Regions from separate parts of the Mesorhizobium album genome, predicted to be linked through region 1. Evidence: riboswitches for the same ligand, from Rfam matches in the RefSeq annotation. Region 1 holds a riboswitch; each other region holds the start of a gene.
What was found. Region 1 has a riboswitch for cobalamin ahead of bluB (5,6-dimethylbenzimidazole synthase). Riboswitches for the same ligand answer to the same signal wherever they lie in the genome.
Positions count from the first base shown of each region.

Region 2: another riboswitch for cobalamin. It lies ahead of metE (5-methyltetrahydropteroyltriglutamate--homocysteine S-methyltransferase); the one in region 1 lies ahead of bluB (5,6-dimethylbenzimidazole synthase).
Region 3: another riboswitch for cobalamin. It lies ahead of RFN28_RS23115 (DUF1636 family protein); the one in region 1 lies ahead of bluB (5,6-dimethylbenzimidazole synthase).
Region 4: another riboswitch for cobalamin. It lies ahead of RFN28_RS06710 (CbtB domain-containing protein); the one in region 1 lies ahead of bluB (5,6-dimethylbenzimidazole synthase).

Region 1 is NZ_JAVIIW010000017.1:122,891-127,498, reverse strand. Features, by position in the region: gene RFN28_RS16305 (pirin family protein) at 133-1,053, opposite strand; gene RFN28_RS16300 (DUF2277 domain-containing protein) at 1,063-1,329, opposite strand; gene RFN28_RS16295 (exodeoxyribonuclease VII small subunit) at 1,371-1,622, opposite strand; gene RFN28_RS16290 (histone deacetylase family protein) at 1,626-2,552, opposite strand; cobalamin riboswitch at 2,668-2,846, shown strand; gene bluB (5,6-dimethylbenzimidazole synthase) at 2,888-3,625, shown strand; gene RFN28_RS16280 (hypothetical protein) at 3,657-4,608, opposite strand, start outside.
Region 2 is NZ_JAVIIW010000024.1:4,101-8,708, reverse strand. Features, by position in the region: gene RFN28_RS20190 (adenosine kinase) at 115-1,107, shown strand; cobalamin riboswitch at 1,675-1,870, shown strand; partial or broken gene metE (5-methyltetrahydropteroyltriglutamate--homocysteine S-methyltransferase) at 1,968-3,568, shown strand; partial or broken gene RFN28_RS20180 (TCP-1/cpn60 chaperonin family protein) at 3,858-4,243, shown strand.
Region 3 is NZ_JAVIIW010000030.1:49,501-54,108, forward strand. Features, by position in the region: gene cobN (cobaltochelatase subunit CobN) at 1-799, opposite strand, end outside; gene cobW (cobalamin biosynthesis protein CobW) at 817-1,869, opposite strand; gene RFN28_RS23115 (DUF1636 family protein) at 1,872-2,300, opposite strand; cobalamin riboswitch at 2,341-2,543, opposite strand; gene RFN28_RS23120 (winged helix-turn-helix domain-containing protein) at 2,573-3,772, opposite strand; gene RFN28_RS23125 (NADH-quinone oxidoreductase subunit A) at 4,110-4,475, shown strand; gene RFN28_RS23130 (NuoB/complex I 20 kDa subunit family protein) at 4,466-4,608, shown strand, end outside.
Region 4 is NZ_JAVIIW010000005.1:214,648-219,255, reverse strand. Features, by position in the region: gene RFN28_RS06725 (heparan-alpha-glucosaminide N-acetyltransferase) at 1-116, opposite strand, end outside; gene RFN28_RS06720 (MFS transporter) at 342-1,541, shown strand; gene RFN28_RS06715 (gamma-glutamylcyclotransferase) at 1,644-2,330, shown strand; cobalamin riboswitch at 2,401-2,598, shown strand; gene RFN28_RS06710 (CbtB domain-containing protein) at 2,636-2,815, shown strand; gene RFN28_RS06705 (CbtA family protein) at 2,831-3,628, shown strand; gene cobU (bifunctional adenosylcobinamide kinase/adenosylcobinamide-phosphate guanylyltransferase) at 3,621-4,142, shown strand; gene cobO (cob(I)yrinic acid a,c-diamide adenosyltransferase) at 4,144-4,608, shown strand, end outside.

The DNA of each region.
Region 1 (4,608 bases):
TTCACGCAATTCCGGACGGAAAACCGTTTCACACTTTTCCTGGAATTGCTCCAACCTTCACAAATATGCGCGTCGATCGTGCGCGAAATATGCCGCCGGCGAGCGAATGTAAATGCGTGCCAGTGACGCGCTTCAACCTTCCGGCAACGGAATGAACTCTTCCTCATCGCCAGGAACGATATCGAAGCGCCCCGTCTTCCATTCTTCCTTCGCCTGTTCGATGCGTTCCTTCGAGGACGAAACGAAATTCCACCAGATGTAGCGCCTGGAGCCGAGCGAAGCGCCGCCGAACAGCATGAAATGCGCGCCGCGCTCCGAGGAAACCACGATCTCCTCGCCGGGCTTGAAAACCAGAAGCCGCTCGGCCGGGAAGCGGTCGCCGGCAATCGAGACCTCGCCATCCAGCGTGTAGATGGCGCGTTCCTCGGCATCAGCGGGGATCTTCACGCTGGCGCCTGCCGCCAGCCGCAGATCGGCATAAAGCGTATCCGAGGCGGTCGCGACTGGCGATCGCAGCCCGGAAAATTCGCCGATGACGACGCGGCCGCTGACGCCTTCGGCGTCGATCTCGGGCAGGCGGATCACCGACGTGCTGGCGAAGACCGGGGCGATCTCTTCCTTGCCGTCCGGCAGCGCCAGCCAGGTCTGCAGGCCGGAGATCGACATCGGCGCGCCGCGCAACTCCTCCGGCGTGCGCTCGGAGTGGACGATGCCGCGGCCGGCGGTCATCAGGTTCACGTCGCCCGGCGCGATCACCATTTCGGTGCCGAGCGAATCGCGATGCCTGATCCTGCCGTCGAACAGATAGGTGACAGTCGAGAGCCCGATATGCGGGTGCGGGCGCACGTCGATCGCCTGGCCGGCGCGCAGGATCGCAGGCCCCATGCGGTCGAAGAAGATGAACGGGCCGACCAGCCGGCGCTTTGCCGTCGGCAAGGCACGGCGAACCTCGAAGCCGCCGATGTCCTTGGCGTTGGGTATGACCATCAATTCGATCTGGTCGCAGGCGAAGGCATCGCCGGCTTCAGGATCGTTTCCGGGGAAGAAGCTCATACGACGGCCTCAGGCGAAGCGGAGCGCGGATCTGGCTTTCGCCTTGGCCGCCTCCTCCTCGCGATTGCGCGGATGCTGGGTGGTTTCGAGGCTGTCGAGCAGATCGCGCGCCGCGGCGGCAATCGCCTCGACGGCGTGATTGAAAGCGTGCTCGTTGCGCTTGGACGGCTTGGTCGAGCCGCTCAGCTTGCGCACGAACTGCAGCGCCGCGTCATGGACCTCGTCGTCGGTCGCCGGCGGATCGAAGTTGAACAGGGTCTTGATGTTTCGGCACATGCTTGAACTCCTAAACCTGCTTTCTCCCCGCCCCTCCCGACCTAGTCGGGGTCGAGCGGCTCGGTTCCCACCGGCTTGCCGTCGCGAGACAGCCTGATCTTCTCGACCTTGTCCTCGGCCGCCTTCAGCAAGCGGTCGCAATGGGCCTTCAGCGCCTCGCCGCGCTCGTAGATCTTGATCGACTGGTCGAGCGCGACATCGCCGCGCTCCAGATCATCGACGATCTTCTCCAGCGCGTCGAGCGCCTGTTCGAAGCTCATCGCCTTGACGTCCTCATTGCCTTCGCCAGCCATATCCTATCCCTTCATCAGCCGCCCGACATGGGCGGCGACCGAAAATGCCAGTCCCTGCAGATCGTAGCCGCCCTCCAGCAGGCTGACGAGCCGATTGCCGCTGTGACGCCCGGCGCGCTCCATCAGCTGGCCGGTCGCCCAGTCGAAATCATCCTCGGTCAGGTTGATCTCGGCCAGCGGATCGCGATGGTGCGCATCAAAACCGGCGGAAATGATGATCAGGTCTGGCGCGAACGCATCGATCGACGGCAGCACGCGCGACAGGAAGGCGTCGCGGAAAGTCTCGCTGCCGGTGCGCGGCGCAAGCGGCGCGTTGACGATGTTGCCGACGCCGGTTTCACTCTTCGCGCCGGTGCCCGGATAAAGCGGCATCTGGTGGGTCGAGCAATAGAGAACCGAGGGATCGTCCCAGAAAATGTCCTGCGTGCCGTTGCCGTGGTGCACGTCCCAGTCGACGATGGCGACACGCTCGGCCTGATGCCTCTTCTGCGCATGGCGGGCGGCGATCGCCGCGGTGTTGAACAGGCAAAAGCCCATCGCTGTGGTCTTTTCGGCATGGTGTCCGGGCGGACGGGCGGCAACGAAGACGTTGGCGGCGCGGCCTTCGAAGACATCATCTATCGCCGCATTGGCGGCGCCGATCGCCGTCACCGCGGCCTGCCAGCTCTTCGGGCTGGCGCTGGTGTCGGCGTCGATCGAGACGATGCCGCTCGCGGGGATAGCCGCGCGGATGCGGGCAACAAAATCTTCCGGGTGCGCGTAAAGGATGGTCGCCTCATCGCCTTCCGGCGCTCTGACGCGGTCGAGCGCCGAAAAAGCCTCGTCGTCCAGCACGCGCTCGATGGCGCGCAACCGGTCGGGCCGCTCGGGGTGACCGGGCGGCGTCAGGTGTTCCAGGAATACCGGATGGGTGTAGAGACGGGTGGTCATGGCGCCTAATTTAGGCACCCGCGGCCCGAATGACCATGTTGCAGCGCCGAATGGCTGGGGAAAATCGCGCCTCCCCATGTCGCAGGCGGCATTGGCGCGGCTGAAGCTTCGCGGTAAAGTCGTCGTGCTGCCTGGTGCCCGCAGACGCGGGAGAATCGGGAACACGGTTGAATTCCGTGGCGTGCCCAACGCTGTGAGGGGGACCGCGCCGGCAAATGCCACTGTCCAAGACGGGAAGGCGCCGGAGCGGGACGATCCCGAGCCAGAAGACCGGCCCGGCAGACATGGTCATCCGCATGGTCAGGCGGAGGACTGCTGTCGCAAGGGGACAAGCGATGCAGGCACGAACGGCCGCCGTGGGCGGCGATGACTTTGACCAATCGGCGCGCGATGCGGTCTACCGGGCGATGTTCACCCGGCGCGATGTGCGCAGCCATTTCGTTTCGGACGATCTCGACGATGCCGTGCTGGCGCGGCTGCTGATGGCCGCCCATCACGCGCCGTCGGTCGGCTACATGCAGCCGTGGAACTTCATCGTCATCCGCGATGGCGAGCGAAGGCGGCAGGTGCGCGACCTGTTCCTCGCCGCGCGCGAGCAGGAACTGCCGGCGATCGAAGCGGAGCGGCAGGCGCTCTACCGCAAGCTGAAGCTCGAAGGCATCTGCGAAAGCGCGCTCAACCTGTGCATCACCTGCGACCGGCAGCGCTCGAAGGATTCGCCGCTCGGGCGCTGGCACAATCCCGAGATGGACCTCTACAGCACCGTCTGCGCGGTGCAGAATTTCTGGCTGGCGGCGCGGGCAGAAGGCGTCGGCGTCGGCTGGGTGAGCATCATCGAGACCGAGGCGCTGAAGCGGCTGCTCGCGATCCCCGAGCATGTGACGCCGATCGCCTATCTCTGCGTCGGCCGCGTCTCGGAATTCGCGCCGCGGCCCGATCTCGAAGCGCATGGCTGGGGCAAGCGCCTGCCGCTCTCCGAACTGGTGATGAGCGAGACCTTTTGCGGCGCCGGCGAGGCGGCGCTCAAATCGGCGATCACCCGACTTGGTTCCGGCGAAAGGGCGAAGCCGTGATCAGGCTGCCTTCCTGGGTCAGGGTTGCCGATCAAGCAGCCCTTGGCGAATCCCAGCGCGAGCCGCCGAAGGTGCCGAGCGCCTTGTCGCGAAGCTCCCTGAACTTGGACGACGCTTCGGCCAGGCGCCGGTCCCATTCCGGATTGGGGACCTGGCCTTCGATGGTGTCGAAATAGACCTGCATCAGCGAAGCGATGGCGAAGGGCTCGATGAAGGCCGCCTTGAAGGCCCAGGCAAAGACGATGGCCAGCACGAAGGCCCAGCCGGCAAGCTGGCCCGGCATGACCCAGAGGATCGCGCCGGCGGGCGCCAGCATCAAAAGGAAGATGACGAAGGACACGCCCCACATGATCACAGCCAGCCACACCGCGTTCTTGACCATGTGCTTGCCGTTCTGCGCATAGAGCACGACGCCTTGCCTGGCGGTCTCGAAAGGCGAGCTCGAATTGATGCGGATATTGTAGCCGAGGATGATCTCGTCGACATAGGTCAGCGACAGGCGGATGACCGTGTTGATGAAGCTGACGATGCCGCTCAAGCCTGGAATGGGCAGGAACGCCGCGATGCCGCCGATCAGGCCGGTAATGGCGCGGATGGCGCCCTTCACCAGCTGGTCGACGACGAAAAGGATGTTGGCCTCGGCAAAACGCTGGGTGACCACTTCCTTCGCATAGGCGATCTGGCCCTGGCCGTCGGGAACGTCGTGGCCGTCGATCAGGTGGACCATGACGGCGATGTGGCCGGCCTTGAGCACATAGAGGATGTATTCGCGGATCCAGTAGACGGCGACTGAGACGACGCCGAAGCCGACAACCCCGCCCCACAGCGCAAACGACATCGGCCCGTCGGGGTCGGTCGAGATGTGGCCGACGCCGTAGCCGACACTGGCGCCGGTGCCGGTCGCCATGATGTAGGCCAGCGTGATGCCAAAATAGACGATCATGCGAAAGACGATGAACGGCCATGTCCGCATCATGATGGAC
Region 2 (4,608 bases), on a different contig from region 1:
CTCTCAGCGCCGCGAGACTCGTGCCGAATAGATTGGCATGTTGAAAGCCCATCCCAACTGATCGCGCGCCCGGCCGGCGTGGCAGAAAGCCGGCAGTCGTTGGCGGAGACTTTGATGCCGGAATATGACGTGCTTTGCATCGGCAATGCCATTGTCGACATCATCGCCCAGTGCGACGAGGCTTTTCTCGAGACCAACGGCATCATCAAGGGCGCGATGAACCTCATCGACACCAGGCGCGCCGAGCTGCTTTACAGCCGCATGGGGCCGGCGATCGAGGCTTCGGGCGGCAGCGCCGGCAACACGGCGGCGGGTGTCGCGAGCTTCGGCGGCCGCGCCGCCTTCTTCGGCAAGGTGTCGAACGACGCGCTCGGCGAAATCTACACCCACGATATCCATGCCCAGGGTGTGGCCTTCGACACCAGGCCGCTCCAGGGCGAGCCGCCGACGGCGCGCTCGATGATCTTCGTCACGCCGGATGGCGAGCGTTCGATGAACACCTATCTCGGCGCCTGCATCGAACTCGGGCCGGAGGACGTCGAGGCCGACAAGGCCGCCGGCGCCAGGGTCACCTATTTCGAAGGCTATCTGTGGGATCCGCCGCGCGCCAAGGAAGCGATCCGGCAGACCGCGAGGCTGGCGCATGCCGCCGGCCGCGAAGTGTCGATGACGCTATCGGATTCCTTCTGCGTCGACCGCTATCGCGACGAGTTCCTCGAGCTGATGCGCTGCGGCACCGTCGACATCATCTTTGCCAACAGCCACGAGATCAAGTCTCTCTACGAGACCTCCTCGTTCGAGGAGGCGTTGGCCGCCATCCGCAAGGACTGCAGAATAGCCGCCGTCACCCGTTCTGAGAAAGGCTCGGTCATCGTGCGCGGCGACGAGACCGTCACCATCGAGGCGACGGCGATCGAGCAATTGGTCGACACGACCGGCGCCGGCGACCTCTATGCCGCCGGCTTCCTTTACGGCTACACGACCGGACGCAGCCTCAAGGAGTGCGGCGATCTCGGCTCGCTGGCCGCCGGCCTGGTGATCCAGCAGATCGGCCCGCGCCCGCGCCAGAACCTGCGCCGCGAGGCCGAGCAAGCCGGGCTGCTGTAGGGGCGTGCCAAGGACTAGCTTCCTTCCTCCTAGTGAAAGCTGTTTAGGAAAGCGCGGGCAAATCGAAATGTCGCACGTGCATCCCGTTGAGGGCGGTTTTCCTCTTGGCGTTCCAGTCTAGTTACCGGAACGCGGAAACGGGTTGGGGCCACTTACCGGTTTCAGGGGATCTTGATATCAGTTGGCGCGCGGACGCCCACATTGGCGTACTCCAGCAAGAGACCTATTCTAGCCTCGCAGTTCTGCTGGGGGCGCCACCCTGCCCTTCCGCCAAATCGGTCCGACCAAAGGCCCTGCAACCCTTGCGCAGCCGAGCCGGATCGCACCGTCTGGCACAGTTCTGCACAGCGCCCATTTGCCGATTTGGCCCGGCCACCTGCAGCGGGCAAGGTCTGGCTTCATCTAGCCAATCTGCCTTACCGCCTGCCGAACTAAACATATTCACGATCCAAACGCCCCTTGTTCGTCCCTCCACGCGGCTTGGAAATCACTGCGACGGTACAAAGCGCGTCCACATAATGACATAAAGATTTCTTTATGCGAGATTGACAAAAGAGCGGACTGCTGTGATTGTGTCCAAGCCATGGTTCTCCGTACGGCGCTGCCGCAGCGGAGCTAAGAAGCCGGTGCGATGCCGGCGCTGCCCCCGCAACTGTTAGAGGCGAGCCGACCCCACTCATGTCACTGAGGCGAACAGCCTCGGGAAGGCGGGTAGAGGCGATGACCCCTGAGCCAGGAGACCTGCCACGGCGAACTATTGTCCACGGGCGGGGTGTCTCGGTGGCCGCTGCAGCCCGGCGTTCGTACCGGCCTACTGGCGCCTTCATTGTCCCCCACGCCCCAACCATCGGGGTATCGCATTGAAGATCATGCTGGCTACCTATTTCGGGCCGCTGGGAGACAATCTCGAGACAGCGATATCGCTGCCCGTGGCCGGCCTGCATCTTGATCTCTCCCATGCTCCCGAACAGTTGGAGACGGCTGGTCGGCTCGCGCCCAAGGATCTGGTGTTATCGCTTGGCTTGATCAATGGCCGCAACGTCTGGCGCGCGAACCTCACTGCCATTCTCGACCGCATCAAGCCGATCGTCGCGGGCTGGCCCTTGGATCGAGTCGAGATCGCGCCTTCGTGCTCGATGCTGCATGTGCCGATCGACTTGCGTATGGAGACGGCACTGGATGCGAACATCAGGTCGTGGCTCGCCTTCGCGGCCCAGAAGACCGACGAGTTGGTCATCCTGGCTCGGGCTTGTCCCAAGGTAAAGACGCCGTGGCTGGCGAGTTGAAAGCTTCTACCGAGGCTGCCGCGACTCGCGCAACATCCACGAAGGTCCATGACCCGCTCGTTGAAGGGCGGATCGCCGACATCAAAAGCGCCATGAAGCAACGAAAGAGCGCATTTGCCGAGCGTTCCAGGGTCCAGGCCCGCACGCTCGGCCTGCCGCCGTTCCCGACGACGACCATTGGATCCTTTCCGCAGACGCCTCAGGTGCGCAAGGCGCGTTCCGCTCACGCGAAGGGCCGGCTCAGCTATGTCGACTACGAAACCTTTCTGAAGAAGGAGATCGAGGCTGCTATTCGCTGGCAGGACGAGATCGGGCTGGACGTGCTGGTGCATGGCGAGTTCGAACGAAACGACATGGTACAGCATTTCGGCGAGCAACTTTCCGGCTTCGCCTTCACCGAACATGCCTGGGTGCAGAGCTATGGGTCGCGCTACGTGCGTCCCCCCATCATCTTCGGCGACGTATCGCGCCCCAATCCGATGACTGTGCGCTGGTGGCAATTCGCCCAGTCGCTTACGCAAAAGCCTGTCAAGGGAATGCTTACAGGCCCAGTGACCATTCTCAATTGGTCTTTTGTTCGCGACGACGTACCCCGCTCCGAGGTCTGCCGCCAGATCGCGCTCGCTGTTCGCGATGAAGTGACGGACCTCGAAAGATCAGGCGCAAGGATGATCCAGATCGACGAGGCCGCGTTTCGCGAAGGCTTGCCGCTGCGCAAGTGCGACTGGAAGGTCTATCTTGACTGGTCGGTCGAATGCTTCCGGATCGCTTCAACAGGTGTAAAGGACTCGACTCAGATCCATACCCACATGTGCTATTCGGAGTTCAACGAGATCATCGACGCGATCGCTGAGCTGGACGCGGATGTAATTTCGATTGAGACATCGCGCTCGGCAATGGAACTGCTGGACGCCTTTACGAGCTCTAAATATCCGAACGAAATCGGTCCCGGAGTCTATGACATCCACTCACCGCGCATTCCGGAAGTCGCCGAGATTTCGGAGCTCGTCATGCTTGCCCGCGAGCGACTCTCCGATGGTCAACTGTGGATAAATCCGGACTGCGGCCTCAAAACTCGCAAATGGGAGGAGGTCCGCCCTGCCCTCATTAACATGGTTGCGGCAGCATGCGCCATGCGGGAGAAACAGCAGGCTGAGCTCGCGCGGCCCCTGTGACCCGTAAACGCGTGAGCAGCAGCGGCCGCGACGGGTGCCTTTGCCCGACATTTGCCTAGCAAGCTGGCATCAATGCCGTTCGGGAGAAAACTTCTGATCGCGTTGTGGAAGCATGTTCTTCATGGTACTTGCCGCGAGGCGCTGTCCTGAAGCCATTCTTCTCCATCCATTGGATTTATAGCAGCCGCTGATCCCGAGCGAACCAACCTTCGAACGCGCGGCGCTCCAACATGGGGCGGTTCATTCCGTGTTCACTGTTACCAATTTTTCAACCGATGTTGAGCCGATGGCCGCCGACGGCACCACGACCGCGACGGTTCTCGCGAAGGACCAAGGCGGTTGCTGCCGGCATGAACCCGATGGACCTCAAGCGTGGCATCGACCTCGCCGTCACCGAAGTCGTCGCGGCGCTCGGCAAGGCTGCTAAGAAGATCACGAGCTCCGAGGAAGTCGCCCAGGTCGGCACGATTTGGGCCAATGGCGACGAGTCGGTCGGCACCATGATCGCCGAAGCCATGCAGTAGGTCGGCAACGTGGGCGTCATCACCGTCGAAGAAGCCAAGACGCTGAGACCGAGCTGGAAGTCGTCGAGGCATGCAATTCGACCGCGGTTATCTCTCGCCCTATTTCGTCACCAACCAAGACAAGATGCGCGTCGAGCTGGACGAGCCGCATGGCGAACAAAGTAGGGATCGAGCAACCGGCAATCTCGACATGATTAGTGCCACCTCCGGCATATGCTGGAGGGTGGCGACCTGATAAAGCGAACGTGAGGTCCGCGCGCGAAGTCACTCAGGATCGCCGGGCGATTGTTCACGGTTTCCGCATCACGGGCATCCAAAAATCAACGCCAATGCCCTTGGGCGCGCCAGGCGGTGGCCGCTCGCGGCATTTTTTCGGTCTGATGCGCGCTGGGCCCCGGCAAGTCACGCGCCTGGCTGAGTTCGATGCGGTCGCCCACAATACCGATAGAGCAATAAGATATATCCACCTGGCCGCGGACCGTGATATGGATCTCTTCGAAATCCCGGTGTCGGTGG
Region 3 (4,608 bases), on a different contig from region 1:
CGGCGCCGAGTTCCTTCACACCCCCCTCTGGCCTGCCGGCCATCTCCCCCGCAAGGGGGGAGATTGAGTTGTCATTGATGCTTTCGCCAATCACAGACGTCGCAGGAGGTTTTGTCGTCGATTTTTCAGAAAAGGCGACGGAGCCGGTGACGGCTGATCTCCCCCCTTGCGGGGGAGATGTCCGGCAGGACAGAGGGGGGTGCGAAGGAACGCCGACGTTTGAAAGGTCCGGCCTCTCCACGACGCCCAGTCCAGCTTGATAGTACCCCGCCTTCGGCACTTCAACCGGCTCGGTCACCGCCGCGTCCGACCCCGCCAGCCGCGCCAACCTCTTCACCAGCGCGCTCATATTGGCCGGGCCGCCTTCGCGGAAATAGCCGAGCAGGGCGTCGAGCTCGGCGCGCGGCAGGGTCGAGCCTTCGATCAGTCGCTGGTCCTCGTTATGGCTTTCGCCCGGCAGCAGCGCCAGCTTGATGCCGCGCTCGCGCGCGACCGCCGCAAGCTGGTCGCAGCCGTAGCGCCACCAGTCGTAGCCGCCGAGGATGCGGACGAGAACGACTTTGGCATGGCGGGCGACGCTGTCGATCCAGAGATCGACCGACATCGGATGGCGCAGATCGCGCAACGCGGCCAGCCGCATCGACGGCAGCCGTTCGGCGTCAGTCTTCCAGGCTGCGGCCAGTCCGGCGAGATCGCTGTCGGTGAAGGACAGCGCCACGACATCCGCAGGCGTCTGCCTGAGATCGATCGGCTCGGCGAGATCGTCGAGCGAGGAGGATGTCGTGGTGAGGATATGCATCGCTTTTCGCGTTGGCCTCAGCCGGCAAGGATACGCTCGACCGCCGGGCGGTTCAGCCCCTTGAGCCCGATGACGACGAGCCGCGAGCGGCGGTCGTCCTCAGCCGTCCAGGCGCGGTCGTAATAGTGGTTGACGCGCGGGCCGACGGCCTGGAGCAGCAGCCGCATAGGCTTGTCCCCGACCTCGACGAAGCCTTTGACGCGCAGCACGTTTTCCTGCTCGGCGGCAAGGGCGACGCGCTTTGCCAGCTCGTCCGGATGCGAAATCGATGGGATATCGATAACGAAGGAGTCAAAATCGTCATGCTCGTGGTCGAGCTCGTCGTCGTGATGCGTCTTGCGGTTCTCGATATCGTCCTCGACGGCGAGGCCGAGGCCGAGCAGCACCGACGGATCGACCTTGCCGTGCGTGGTCGGCACGACCTTCACGGCGCGCGCTACATGCTCGCCGATGACGGCATTGGCACGGGCCGAGCCCGCCGCATCCATCAGGTCGCTCTTCGACAGGATGATCAGGTCGGCGCAGGCGATCTGGTCCTCGAACACCTCCTCGACCGGATCGTCATGGTCGAGCGAATCGTCCGCGGCGCGCTGCGCCTGCAGGGCGTCCATATCGGAGGCGACGCGGCCGTCGGCCAGTGCCGGGCCATCGACCACGGCGATGACGCCATCGACCGTCACGCGGCTCTTCACTGTCGGCCACTGGAAAGCCTGGACGAGCGGCTTCGGCAAAGCGAGGCCGGAGGTCTCGATCAGGATGTGGTCGACCTTCGGCGTGCGCGACAGGATCTGATCGAGCGCCGGCACGAAATCGTCGGCGACGGTGCAGCAGATGCAGCCATTGGCGAGCTCGACGATGTTTTCCTCCGGGCAGGTGTCGATGCCGCAGCCTTTCAGGATCTCGCCGTCGATGCCGACATCGCCGAACTCGTTTACGATGATCGCCAGCCGCTTGCCCTTGGAATTTTCGAGCAGGTTGCGGATCAGCGTCGTCTTGCCGGCGCCGAGAAAGCCGGTGACGACGGTGCAGGGAACACGGGAGAAGTTGCCGGACGAATCTGGGGCGTTCATGGTCAGTCTTTCAGCATGTCGAGGGGAGGGACGCGGGCAACCAGGCCACGCTTGAGGGAATCTGGCCGGCCACGCCAGGGAATGAGGCCGTCGGTCGAGGTAGCAAAGAGTTTTGCGCCGGCGACGAGATCTGGGCCGCTGGTCGTGTCCAAGTCGCCGAAGACGTAGCTCCAGCAGCCGTCGCGAAGCAGTGCGGCGCTCAGGCGGCGCTTGCAGTTGCCGAGGCATTCGACGGTGCGGATGCGGATCTCCTGGCCCGAAGCGGCGCGGCGTGCGTCCGCGGCAAGGAGTGTGCCTGCGCGCGGATGCGCGTCCGAGCCGGTTTCGTCGCGGCAAGAGGAGCAGACGATGACGGTTACTTCCGCCAACGCGTAGCCGGGCTCGGATGGAATGTCCGCGATATTAGCCGGAAGACTGTCGTTGCGATCCAAAACCAGGCTCCTTGCCCGGAAAACCCGCCGGACGATCGGATACTTAAAGTCTCAGACGGCAGGTCTCCTGGCTCGCGGGTCATCGCCTTGGCGCCGCCTTCCCGGGAATATCCCAGTGGCTTTCGGCTGAGGCTCATCGCTCACAGTTGCGGGGACAGCCGCGGATTTGGGCTTTTTGCCCGCACCGCATTCCCTCTTGGCTCCTCCCTTTGCCGGGAGAAGACCGTCTGTGGCGGATTTAGGCTTAGAGCTATCCGGCTGTCAACGCGCGGCTACGACACCGAAATGTCGGCCAGCGCCGGGCCGAGGTCGCCGGCCGGCGCGACTTCGATGCGCTCCAATCCAAGCCAGCCCTGCATCTGCTTCAGTTCCTCGACGAGCTGCGCGGCCGTCTCCGGCGGCGCTCCGGCCTCAGCATAGGCGGCGTGGACACGGAGAACACTTGCAGGGCGGTCGGCTCTCAGATCGACACGGGCGACGATCCGGTCGCCAAGGAGGAAGGGCAGCACGTAATAGCCATACTGGCGCTTTTCGGCCGGCGTATAGATCTCGATGCGGTAGCGGAAGCCGAACAGCTTTTCCGTCCGAGTGCGCTCGAAGACGACGGGATCGAAAGGAGCAAGCAGGGCACGCGCCGCGATCCGGCGCGGAAAGCGGGCATCCTTGTGGAGATAGGCGGTCTTATCCCAACCTTCGACGCGCACCGGCAGCAGCTCGCCCGCCTCGACCAGTTCCTCGATGCGGTCTTTGGTGTCGCCCGGCGCCAGGCGGAAATAGTCGCGCAGGTCGCCATACGTGGCGATGCCATGGGCGCGCGCGGACATGCGCAGCAATTCGCGGTGCGCGTCCTCGACGGAGGGCACGGGCAGATCCAGCACAGACTGTGGCAGAACACGCTCCGGCAGATCGTAATAGCGCTCGAAGCCGCGCCGGTAGGCGGTGGTGATGCGCCCGGCCCAGAACAGCCATTCGAAGGCATGCTTGGCCTCGCTCCACCCCCACCAGCCGCCGTTGCCCTTGTGGCCTTCGATGTCGGAGGCGGCGATCGGTCCGCGTTCGGCTACCTCTTTATAAATCTCGTCGATCATCTCCTTGCGCTCGCGGCCCCACTTGGCGAGGCCGAGATACATCTCCTCGCCGCGTTCGGCGCGCTGCATGCGCCAGCGCATCAGCGGATAGGTCTCAACCGGCAGGAAAGAGGCTTCATGCGCCCAATATTCGAAGACGGCGCGCTTGCGGGTGCGTGCGGCATTGTCGAGCAGCGCCAGCGGGTAAGGGCCGAGACGCGAATAGAGCGGCATGTAATGGGCGCGCACCACCGCGCTGACAGAATCGATCTGGAGCAGGCCGGTCCGGGAGAGCACGCGGGCGAGGTGCCGGCGGTTGGGCTCGCCGGCCGGGCGAGGGTCGGTGAAGCCCTGCGCACCGAGCGCGATGCGCCTGGCCATGGCGAGCGAAATCGTTTCCTTCATCAGGCTATCCCGTTACCCCTGATCCTTTGCCGGCATTTCCAGCGGGCGATTCATGTCATGCTAGCAGGCAAATGGCGGGAGATATGTCAGGAGAGAAAAGTGGAGTAAAAAACGAAGGAAATCAAACAGGAGCGGATCGGACCAGTTTCTTCGGATATGGCGCCCAGGGCCGGATTTTGAACAAGGTTTGACTTGCGTCGCTGAAACCGCTGCGCTAACCCTCGCCGCGTCGCAGCATAGGCCACCTAAAACGGTTCAGCGGTTAATCTGTCACGCTTCCGCATTAGAGTCCGTTGCTGTAATCAAAGTGAATTGGCCGCCAACGGAAAGCCGCCGCATGAGCGCACTCCTAAGTTCGTATCTGCCCATCGTCCTCTTCATCGCAGTGGCGATGGTCGTCGGTCTGGCGCTGATCATAGCGCCGTTCCTGGTGGCCTACCGCAGCCCCGACCCGGAAAAGCTTTCCGCCTATGAATGCGGGTTCAACTCGTTCGACGACGCCCGCATGAAATTCGACATCCGCTTCTATCTGGTGTCGATCCTGTTCATCATCTTCGATCTTGAGGTCGCCTTCCTGTTTCCGTGGGCGGTGTCCTTCTCCAAGGTCGGCATGCTCGGCTTCTGGTCAATGATGGTGTTCCTGGCGGTGCTGACCGTCGGCTTTGCCTATGAATGGAAAAAAGGAGCGCTGGAATGGGATTGAACGACAGTTCAGGCACCCTCGTCGCGCCGAAGCCCAAGGGCATCATCGACCCCAACACCGGCAGGCCGGTGGGGGAGGACGATCCCTTCTTCCTCGAAATCAACAATGAGCTGGCAGACAAGGGTTTCCTCGT
Region 4 (4,608 bases), on a different contig from region 1:
GTGAAGTGATAGCTCGCCATCGCGATCAGCGCGATGGCGCGCATGATGTCGATGGCGGCGATGCGTCTGTGCTTCGGTGCGTCCTGAACAGGGTCGCTCGTCGTTTGAAGGCTCATGATCTCGCAATCCGATTCAGTCGTGCCAAACGACTATCACGGTTCGGGCGAACAACAGAGAGGCGGATCGGCGGCGGCAGCCCCGGCGGCATGGCAAGCCGCTTTAGGCCAGTGGCGGAAAGCCTTTGGCCGGCTTCGCTTTTCGGCTTCTCGGAGTCGGTTTCCTGCTACCCCTTGTTTACCGGTCCGGCCAGATTTGGCGGGCGATTCACTTTCGGAGGGCCGATGTCCACCCATGTGCGCCATCCGATCTGGCTTCCGGCGCTCAGGCCGGCCGACGTGCGCACCTTCGCCTCGCTCTACGCGGTCGAATCCTTCGCCCGAGCCACGATCTCCAGCGTCATCCCGATCCAGGCCTACGAGATCCTGCACAACGAGCAGATCGTCTCGATCCTCTACACCATCGTGTCGCTGCTCGGGCTTTCGGTGACGCTGTTCATGCCGATGCTGATCCGTCGCTTCGCCCGGCGCTGGGTTTACACCGCCGGCTGCCTGATGCTGGCGCTCGGTTCGGTGTTCTTCGTCACCCACACGCTGGCAGGACAACTCGCCGGAATGCTGTGCCGCGTCATGGGAGCGAGCGCGCTGTCGATCACGCTCAACCTCTACATCATGGACCACATCCGCAAGACCGACTTCATGCAGGCGGAATCGCTGCGCATAGCTTGGTCGATGTTTGCCTGGACTGGCGGGCCGACGCTCGGCGTCTTCATCTACACCCGCTTCGGCATCTATGCCGCGCATGGCGCGGTCGTGGCCTTCGCGCTGGCGCTGCTTGCGCTGTTCTGGACCTACCGGCTGGCCGACAACCCGTCGATCCGCCCCGGCAAGAGCCGGCCGGCCAATCCGCTCGCCAATATCGGTCGCTTCATCGCGCAGCCGAGGCTGCGTCTCGCCTGGCTGATCGCCTTCGGCCGCTCCTGCTTCTGGACGACCTTCTTCGTCTATGGCCCGCTGTTCATGGTGATCACCGGCGAGGGCAAGCTTGCCGGCGGGCTGCTGGTTTCGGCCGGCAATGCGCTGCTCTTCATGGCGATCTTCTGGGGCAAGGCGGGCAAGCGCTTCGGCGGGCGGCGGACCATGACCTTCGCCTATTTCGCCATGTCGGCCATGCTGCTTCTTGCGGGCGGCGTCGGCGAAGCCGAGCCGTTGCTCGCCGCCGCCTTCCTGCTGTGCAGCGCGCTTTTCACCATCGCGCTCGATGCGCTTGGCTCGACCGCCTTCATGCGCTCGGTGCGTTCCTATGAGAGGGCGCAGATGGCGGCGGTCTACCGCACCTACCTCGACTTTTCCGAGCTGACGCCGCCGCTGGTCTATTCGGTGGTGCTCTCTTTCTTCGGCCTCGGCTCGGTCTTCGTCACTCTCGGCCTGCTGGCCGCCTTCTGCGGCTTCTTCACCTGGCGCTATCTGCCGAAGTCGTTTTGATCGGCCACCTGGCCGGCCTTCCACATTGTGGCGATTATGCGAGGACCTTAAGCTCGGTCCGCTATCGTCGGCAAACTCGCCGGCGGCCGAAGGAGCAACCGGATGCCTGCAAGAACGATGTCGCTCACCGAGGAATTGGTCGCCCGCTGTTTTCGCGCGGTCGAGGACCCAGGGCCCGATCCTGATGCGCAGCATCTCCGCGACAGCGACTATGAAGAGATGCTGGATGCGTTCGAGGGCGAGTTGCCTGCAGCCGAGCCTCTCTGGCTGTTCGGCTATGGCTCGCTGATCTGGAAGCCGGAGATCGAACATGTCGAGGAGCGGGTCGCCGTGGCGCGCGGCTGGCATCGCTCCTTCTGCATGAAGATGACGCGCTGGCGCGGCACCAAAGAGAGCCCTGGCCTGATGATGGCGCTGGATCGCGGCGGCCAATGCAAGGGCGTCGCCTTCCGGCTGGACGGTGGCGACCGCCGGGAGGCGCTGGACAAGCTTTTCCGGCGCGAGATGACGCTGAAGCCGACCAGCTACCGGCCGCGGGTGCTGCAACTCGCAACCGACAAGGGGCCGTTGCGGGCGCTCGCCTTCGTTCTCAACCGCAAAGGCACGACCTATGCCGGCCCGCTCAGCGAAGGCGAGGTGGTCGAAAGGCTGGCGACCTCCTGCGGCCATTGGGGGTCAGGCGCCGACTATCTCTACAATACTGTCAAGAATCTCGAGGCGCGCGGCATCCACGACGCCCATCTGTGGCGGCTGCAGCAGCTTGTCGCCGCAAGGATCGCCGGCTCCTAGTTCCCAATGCGTGCCGCAATCACGCTCCGACATGGCGGAATTTGGTTTGCCGGGTGCGGCGATTCTGCATATAGTCTGCGCCGTCGTCGGTTCCGTTTTTGGAGCCAAGAGGGAATGCGGTGAGGGCGAACTTCCTGCCCAAAGCCGTGGCTGCCCCCGCAACTGTGTGCGGTAGTCCTCTCCATAAACCACTGAGGGTTTTCCTCGGGAAGGTGGGGAAGGGCGCGGATCCGCGAGCCAGGAGACCTGCCGGCGACAGGAAAGTTGACTTCGATGCCCTCGGGTGGAGGGCGAAAGGACAAGACATGAATACCGCTTCCGTCTCCCTCGGCGCCTCCGTCTCCTCGCAGTCGCGCATCATGCAGCTGACCCTGGCCGCGCTGCTCGGCATCTTCGTCGTCGGCTTCGTCGGCTTCTCGCATATCGATGCGGTCCACAACGCTGCGCACGACTATCGCCATTCGATGGCTTTTCCCTGCCACTGAGCAAGGCCTGACATCATGAATCTGTTTCGCAACGTCGTGTTCATCGCGGCGATCGCGGGGCTCGTGGCGGGCGTGGTTCTCGCCTGCATGCAGGCCTATGCGACCGTGCCGCTGATCCTGAAGGCGGAAGTGTACGAAAAGGCGGGCGGCGGTCATCACCACGATCACGCCGCCGCCAGCACAAGCAACAACGCAATGAGTTCGGCCGCCCCGGCGGACAACGCGATGAGCAGTGCGGCTCCGGCGCCGGCCGAAGCGGCTGCGCCGGCCGAGGATGAGGGCTGGGCGCCGGCCGACGGCTTCGAGCGCTTCGCCTTCAACGTCGTCGCCAATATCGTCACCGGCATCGGCTTCGCGCTGATCCTGGTCGCCGTCTCCGAGTTCGCCGGCGGCATCGGCAACTGGCGGCAGGGCGTGTTCTGGGGCCTTGCCGGCTTCGCCGTGTTCACGCTGGCGCCGGGCCTCGGCCTGCCGCCGGAATTGCCGGCAATGCCCGCGGCCGAGCTTTTGCCGCGCCAGATCTGGTGGATTTCGACAGTGGCGGCAACCGCGGTCGGTCTCGGTCTGATCGCCTTCCGCAAGTCGCTGCCGCTGGCGATCCTCGGTGTTGTGCTGATCGTGGCGCCGCACGTTATCGGCGCGCCACAGCCCGACAGTTTCGAGACGGCGATTCCGGAGGGGCTGCATCATCAGTTCGTGGTCGCGGTGACGCTCACCGATCTAGTTTTCTGGCTGGTGCTGGGCGCAATTGCCGGCGTGGCGCGCGGCCGCTTCACCGGCACGGCGACCAGCCTGCGCGACAGCTTTGCCTGATCGCGCAGAGGGTCGTCTGACCTTCATCCTCGGCGGTGCGCGCTCCGGAAAAAGCGCGTATGCCGAGACCCTGGCGACGGCAAGCCCGTCGCCCTGGGTCTACATCGCCACCGCGCAAGCCTATGACGACGAGATGCGCGAGCGCATCGCGCTGCATCGCGCGCGGCGCAGCGAAAGCTGGGTGACCGTCGATGCGCCGCTCGACCTCACCGGTGCGATCGAGGCTTTGCCTGATCATCAGCCAGTGCTGATCGATTGCCTGACATTGTGGCTGACCAATCATATGCTGGCGGACCATGATATCGAGGCCGAGTGCCGGCGGCTTACGGATATACTGTCACGGCCGCGCGGGCCTTGGTTCGTGGTGTCGAACGAAGTCGGGCTCGGCATCGTGCCGGACAATGTGCTGGCGCGCCGGTTCCGCGACGCCGCCGGGCGGCTCAACCAGCAGGTCGCGGCGGTCGCCGACAGCGTACTGATGATCGTCGCGGGGCTGCCGCTCAAGGTGAAGTGACATGGCCGAAATCGACGACAAGATCATTGACGACAAGGATGCCGAACGCCATCGCGCCAAGATGGCCAAGCGCAAGGCTGTGCAGGATGCCGAGGTTGCCGGCAAGACGATCGAGAAGGGGCTGCTGATCGTCAACACCGGGCCGGGCAAGGGCAAGACCACCGCTGCCTTCGGCCTAGCGCTCAGGATGCTCGGCTACGGCAAGCGCGTCGGCGTCGTCCAGTTCATCAAGGGCAAGTGGCACACCGGCGAAAAGGATGCCTTCGCAGCTTTCGGCGACCGCGTCATCTGGCACACGATGGGCGAGGGGTTCACCTGGGAGTCGCAGGATCTGAAGCGCGACATCGCTGCCGCGGAGGCAGCCTGGGCCAAGGCGCTGGAGTTGATGGCCGATCCGTCGATCAGCCTCGTCGTGCTTGACGAGCTCAACATCGCGCTGCGTTACGATTACCTCGATCTGGAAAAG